DNA from 3 places in the Nicoliella sp. ESL1113 genome. Region 3 is predicted to be linked to each of the others. Evidence: riboswitches for the same ligand, from Rfam matches in the RefSeq annotation. Region 3 holds a riboswitch; each other region holds the start of a gene.
The links. Region 3 has a riboswitch for thiamine pyrophosphate ahead of ACSYTJ_RS06855 (3-oxoacyl-ACP reductase). Riboswitches for the same ligand answer to the same signal wherever they lie in the genome.
Positions count from the first base shown of each region.

Region 1 (2,273 bases), 370 kb from region 3:
AATGGTAAGATTATCAACATTCAAAAGCAATTACCCGACTTTTATACTAGGTTAACAGAATTGGTTAATGATAACTAGAAAGTGGTGAGTTAGATTAAAATTATTGATAAGATTGCAGATGCTTTTTCTAGTTACTCTAACGTTATTAAACGGATTTATGTAGTATTGATTTTAGTTTTCGTGGTTTATTCGATCCACTCCATTTTTGAACAAATTTCTTGGCATAAGTTAGTACATGCTAGTCATTTACTTTCGATCGGCAGTTTAGCTACATTGATAATCTTAGGAGCGCTTTCGATCATCCCAATGATGATTTATGATTTTACTTATACTCGCAAGGTCAAAATGGATATTTCAATGCCAGAGTTGATCACCAGTAGTTATGTAATCAATACGTTCACAAACATCGGGGGATCTGGCGGATTGGTCGGGGCGAGCCTTAGGATCTTTTTATTCGGCAGCGTTCAGGAAAATAATAAAGAGACTGCTAAGATTGTTACTCAAATCGCCTTGTTCACGATGACGGGCTTAGTCGTTAATGATATTCTTGCAATACTGCTTAACATTGATCGCTTTGGAATGGAACCACTTTGGATTAAGGCAGTGTGCCTATTGTTCCCGCTTTATTTATTAGTTCCGTTCATTGCCAAAAACGATACATTGAATCGTCGCGATCTATTCCACCTCTTGATTGGCTCAACTTTGGAGTGGGTGTGTTGTTTAGCATTCTTTTTGAGTATCGGTTACTTCATGCACATTCATTTTGATGTACGAGCAGCTTACTTAGGGCTAGTCTTTGCTGGAATTGTGGGAGCGATGTCATTAATTCCTGGTGGAATCGGTTCATTTGAAGTCGCATTAACATTTGGTTTACAAAGAGCGGGGATTTCAACTGATATTATTGTAATTTGGGCCTTGATCTATCGGATCTGTTATTACTTCATCCCGTTTTTAATTGGAATGGTCATGTTGATATTTAAATACTTGAGTAGAAATCGCAACAAACTGATCAATTAGGGTGTCATTTTGATTGGACATTTTAGTTTGATTAAAAAGCAGCTTTAATTTATAATTAAGGCGTTAAAATTAAAAATAAACTGTCACTAGGGGAGCTATTTAGCTGAGAATTAATTTGACCCTTTGAACTTGAATCTGGTTAGCACCAGCGCAAGGAAGTGGCCCTTTGAAATTAGCTAATGGTTTGCGAATTTAGGGGGGATGCTTCTGTTTGAAGTATCTCCTTTTTATTATAGTGACAAATAGGGAGCTATTTTAATGGTAAATGATATTAAGACGTTGATTAACGATGTTGATCAAAATAAAGATCAGTTATTAGCAATATTAAGTAAGCTAGTGGCATTTCCCACTCCCGCTCCACCGGGCAGAAACTCAGATGATGCTCAGGCATTTGTTAGGGACTTTCTTGAACAAAATGGGTTTAATGTTGATCAATGGGATCTTTATCCTCATGATTCAATTGTTGTTGGGACGAAACCAGGATCTGATCAATACCAAAGTTTGATTTTAAATGGGCATATGGATGTAGCCTCGATTCAATCGGATGAAAAATGGCATTCAGATCCGTTCAAGATGGTCATTAATGATGATATAGTCATCGGTCGCGGGGTAGCAGATATGAAGGGTGCCCTTGCTGCAATGCTAATGGCAATTCAATTGTTGAATAAGTCTGGTCTAGAACTACCTGGTGAATTAAAATTCGAATCAGTTATTGGTGAAGAAAGTGGTGAAGCCGGAACTTGGGATGCAATCAAACATGGTCATAAAGCTGATTTTGCGATTGTCGGTGATATTAGTGATTTTCATATTCAAGGCCAAGGCGGAGTAATTACTGGTTGGATTACGATCAAAAGTGATCAAACGTTTCATGATGCTACTAGACGCCAGATGATGAATGCTGGTGGAAAGCTACGGGCTGCTAGCGCAATTGAAAAGATGGCAAAGGTAATTTCTGGTCTCAACGAGTTAGAAAGAGATTGGGCGGTCAATAAAAGTTATCCTGGAGTAGAACCTGGTTCTGATACGATTAATCCTGCTGTAATTGAAGGGGGTCGCAATGCCGCTTTTATTGCAGATGAATGTAGACTGTGGGTAACGGTTCATTTTTATCCAAATGAGGACTATCGAGATGTAATAAGAGAAGTTGAAGATCACATTGATCAAGTTGCCAAGGCAGACCTTTGGATGAAGAATCACATGCCCATTTATAAGTGGGGTGGCAAGTCAATGGTCGAAGAGCGTGGGGAAGTCTTTCC
Region 1 covers NZ_CP196388.1:377,012-379,284, forward strand. Annotated here, with positions in the region: gene ACSYTJ_RS08500 (acyl-CoA thioesterase) at 1-78, shown strand, start outside; gene ACSYTJ_RS08505 (lysylphosphatidylglycerol synthase domain-containing protein) at 112-1,017, shown strand; TPP riboswitch at 1,096-1,191, shown strand; gene ACSYTJ_RS08510 (acetylornithine deacetylase) at 1,276-2,273, shown strand, end outside.
Region 1: linked by a shared signal. The riboswitch ahead of ACSYTJ_RS08510 (acetylornithine deacetylase) and the one ahead of ACSYTJ_RS06855 (3-oxoacyl-ACP reductase) in region 3 are both predicted to bind thiamine pyrophosphate.

Region 2 (2,273 bases), 360 kb from region 3:
GAATCAATCCGAAGAAGATCGTGAGCGCTCCCCATTGTCCACCAAGGAACATTTCAAATGTAGCAGCAATCGTTTCACCGATGATACCAGCTCCCATGACAGGTACGAAATACATACTTAGTGGGGCAGCAATGAACCAAAGCCCTGTGAAAATACTGTCAACAAAGGGGCTTAATCCAACTGGCGTCAATGCCACTTTGGCGAAGTTATAGAGGGAGTTAACACCATAAGCATAGATAGTCCCACAGATAATCCCGACGAGTGTTACGATAATAATTTGTTGTAAATTCCAGTGTGGAGTTCTTAATTTCATAGTAAGTTACCTCGACATTGGTTTTCTAATACGTTTTTGTTCCAATCAGCCCAAGTGGTTTGCTTGAATGAAGCATCAAAGAAGTACCATTCGAACATACAGCTTCTTAAGAAGCTTTCCTTGATTTCAGCTAACTTTTCTGGGGAGCATTTTTCAGCTTCGCGGTCCATGACTGCTAAGAAACCATCTGATACTTGTTGATAATCATCACCTTCAAGACAGTCTAGCCAACCATGGAAGGGGTTGTCCTTAGTCACTTTGTTCGTACTAGCAAGGTACTTGATCAATTCTACATATACCCAGACCCCAGCTTCAAATGGTGCCAAAATTTCAATGGCATTTCTAGTTTTAATTGGGTCTAAAAGGTGGTGGGTGTATAAGTATGTGACTGGTTCCATCTTAGCAGTTTTGATGGTATCCCAATCTTCATCGGTCATCCCTTCGAAAACATCTTCATCGATTCCCAAGTGATCACTCAACAACTTAGCAAAATCTTTTTGATCGGTGAATTGATCGCTATAGATAATTAAGTATGCTTGGACGATCGTTTCAGTGTTACCGTATTGAAGGTCTTGAGAAACATAGTAATCCAATGCTTTTGGATCTAGATTGTTATCCAATACTCCTTGGATAAAATCACACTTTTTGATTGATTCTAGAAATGGTTGTGCTTCTTTGATTAATTCTTGTGAAAATGACATTTTATCAAACTCCCTACATTAATTGATTGTGTTTAACTGACGTTTGAAAATACTATTTTTATTAAATCAAAAAGGACCACTCCTATTCTTTTAATAGTTTGCGGTCCCTAGTCTTTTTAGTAGTAATAAAAATAGTATCTAACACGATCAATCGTGTAGACAATGACTAAGCGGTCTCCCTTCGTCAGTACTAACTGCATCAGGTTCCATGAGTACTTCTCAGCCGAATTTAATCAGCGCCCCAGACCACATATTTAATTTACGAGTTAATGATATTATTAAATGATACGAATGTCAAGATACTTTTTATTTTATAAGTGAACGGAATCAGTTTCATCCAAGTATTCTTCAACCATATCGTCGATGATTTTGAAAATGATTTCCTTATCTTGAACACTAACTGGAACGATGTGGATATTTTGCACATCATCCTTAGTAATTGATTCCAGGTTAATTGGTTGGTTTTCACTTTCTAAAACGACTTTATATAGTGCTTTTTGATCTTGTGATTTAAATTTTAATGATAAATTGATTTGTTTAAATAGTTTAATTAAATAGTCTGCCGTAGCGTAGTGATCATTGATGATATCAACGTAGTTAGTATTCAAAACACCGTGATGATCTGCTTGAAAGTAATTAGCGTAAGCTAAGGCTTCCTTGATATATTCACTTGGTAGCGTGTTATTAGTCAAGTTTGTCTTTAATTGTGTATATTGACTCATAATATTACCTCCCTTTTATTCTATGTATGCTATATGCTAAATTATTTATCCAGTATAGCTCATTCAATTTTAAAATTCAAACATTAAGACGGTTTAAGTTTAAAATTGGTTCGGTCTAATTTGAAATGTGGTTGCATGAAATTGTTTATCGCTGTACTTTTAAACGGTGACTGGATTATACTTTAAACATATGAAAGGATGATTGAAATGACTAAAAAAATATTGATTACACCAGCAATTAATCGTTTTGTGGGTCAAGAAATTAAGGATAAGGGTTTCGAACCAGTCGTTGTTGATGGTCAAGATGCTCAGTTAATTTTAGATAAAGCTAGTGATGTTGATGGAATTATTTTAATGGCAGATCCGTTTCCGAATTCGATGTTCGCTAAAATGCCGAATTTAAAGGTTTTAGCTCGACAAGGCGTGGGGTATGATAATGTTGATGCTAAGTTTGCTGCTGAAAACGGGGTTTGGGTTTCAAATACCCCTGGTGGAAATGCAGTGGAAGTGGCTGAAAATGCGATTGCCGATATGCTA
Region 2 covers NZ_CP196388.1:370,387-372,659, forward strand. Annotated here, with positions in the region: gene ACSYTJ_RS08465 (ECF transporter S component) at 1-313, opposite strand, end outside; gene ACSYTJ_RS08470 (TenA family protein) at 310-1,014, opposite strand; TPP riboswitch at 1,174-1,268, opposite strand; gene ACSYTJ_RS08475 (hypothetical protein) at 1,326-1,736, opposite strand; gene ACSYTJ_RS08480 (phosphoglycerate dehydrogenase) at 1,944-2,273, shown strand, end outside.
Region 2: linked by a shared signal. The riboswitch ahead of ACSYTJ_RS08470 (TenA family protein) and the one ahead of ACSYTJ_RS06855 (3-oxoacyl-ACP reductase) in region 3 are both predicted to bind thiamine pyrophosphate.

Region 3 (2,273 bases):
ACAGGAACGCGATTTAATCAATACCCTTTTAAAGCGGAATACGCCAATGCTTGGGGTCTGTTATGGCGCGCAACAAATCACCAAGGCCATGGGATACCCAGTTGGTAAATCGCCAGTCAAGGAAGTTGGTTGGGCAGCTGTTAAACTAGAAAGTAATGCCATTTCTGGATTACCAAAACAAGTCACTGCCCTTCACTGGCATGAAGAAATGTTCAAAATTCCAGCAGGGGCAGAACGTTTATTTTCCACCCCTGGCTTAAAGAACCAAGGGTTCGTGATGAACCATCGAATTGCGGGCCTCCAATTTCATTTGGAACCCAAGGCTAATAACGTTCGTGAGATGGTAGTGAATGATTTTCCATATATTAAGGACTCGATATTAGGCCAAAGCGCTCAAGAAATATTGAACACCCCAGTTCCAATTGAAAATAAGGCCGTCATGTTTAGAATACTAGATTACATTAATGAACAATAATCAATGAAAAAAGGCAGTAGCATTCACGAATGTGATTACTACTGCCCTTTCATTTGATATTTAGTTCATCGTTAATCCACCATCAACAGTGTAATTTTGACCTGTAATCCCATCACTTTCGTCTGATCCTAAGAATACCACCATCTTAGCAACCTGTTTCGGAGTAGTTACTGATTTAAGTGGCGTTTGATTGGCAATTAAGTCAAACACCTCGGGAGTAGTAACAGCACTGGCATTAGTGGTTCTAAGTAATCCCCCTGATACCATATTAAAACTAATCCCAGCACTCCCTAGCTCGGCTGCTAAGTTTCTAGTAAATCCAATCAATGCTGCCTTTGCAGTGGTGTATTCATGGTAAGGAACCACCGGATTTTGAAACAGGTTCGTCCCGATATTAATGACCTTCCCATAATGATTTTTAATCATATTAGGAAGCGCACTTTGGGTAACGTTAAAAGCACCCTTCAAGGTCCCGTCAATTTGTTTTTGATAGTCATCCCATGATAAATCTTGAAAAGCCTTTTGCTTAACGGGATCAAATTTAAACCCGACTAAAGCATTATTAACAACGACGTCTAGGCTTCCAAAATGATCAATTGCCTGCTTAACTAGTTCATCGATTTGACTTCTGTCCCTAACGTCGGCCTTGATCGCAATTGCATGGTCTGATCCAATTTCTTCAACTACTTGGTCAGCAGCGTCTTGATGATGGTAATAATTTACCACGACGTTAAAGCCCCGTTCACCAAATTGTTTCGCAGTTTCAGCGCCTAATCCTGAACTTGCTCCTGTAATTAAAACTGTTCTTGCCATTTGAAAAATCTCCTTAAAAGACTAATCGAATGAAGCAATAGCTTGATTTTATACACCTTTAATAATCCCTCCGCTAGCATTACCTAGATCAGGTTCATGGGTATCATCTCAGCCATTCCAGCACCCCATTAATCGGTATATTATTTGAATCCACTTATATATTAAGCGATAAAAATGAATTAATCAACTCAATATAAAAACACAATCCAATAACGAATTGTGCTTCATCTTAATTATTTAATAACTCGGTAGACAGCCTCCATTGGTTGGCGTTTCTTAGGCGTAATCGCTTGGTCACGATAACCAAAACTGACCATTACAGAAACGCTCCACTTTCTAGGATCGAATGCTCCATAATCAGACAGAATCCGATCAATGTTGACACGGTTAAAGCCCTCGATTGGACAACTATCAATGTCTAATGCTGCAGCGGCATCCATCATGTTCGCCAATGGAATGTAGGTTTGCTTTGAAGCCCAATCAAATAATTCACGCTCAGTATTTAACTTAAAATCATTTTCCTGAAAATTAATGATTTTTTTAGAGAACGGTGAATCAATGTCAAACGGGTGGCCTTGAACATCTTCGCTCATATGCTTAATATGAGGGGAATGAATATTCATATCCTTACGAGCTAAAATTACAACAAATTTATCAGCGCCGTCAAGGCTCTTTTGCGCCCCCCAGGCATCGTTATACATTGCCTGTTTCAATTCTTTATTTTCGATCAACAAAAATTGCCAAGGTTCAAGTCCCATTGAACTAGGTGATAATCTAGCGACCTCCATAATGGTATGCCAATCCCTATCGGAAATATGTTTGTTCGGATCATACTTTTTAGTCGCATACCTACGATGGGCTAAGTTAATTAAAGCTTCGTTTTTATCCATAATTGTCATCCTTTTTAATTGATATAATAATAAATTATCATTGATAACAATGTGCCGCAATTAATTCGCCCTCGCTCAGCTAATTATCGATCAGA
Region 3 covers NZ_CP196388.1:5,451-7,723, forward strand. Annotated here, with positions in the region: gene ACSYTJ_RS06850 (type 1 glutamine amidotransferase) at 1-475, shown strand, start outside; gene ACSYTJ_RS06855 (3-oxoacyl-ACP reductase) at 536-1,288, opposite strand; TPP riboswitch at 1,337-1,426, opposite strand; gene ACSYTJ_RS06860 (NAD(P)H-dependent oxidoreductase) at 1,522-2,178, opposite strand.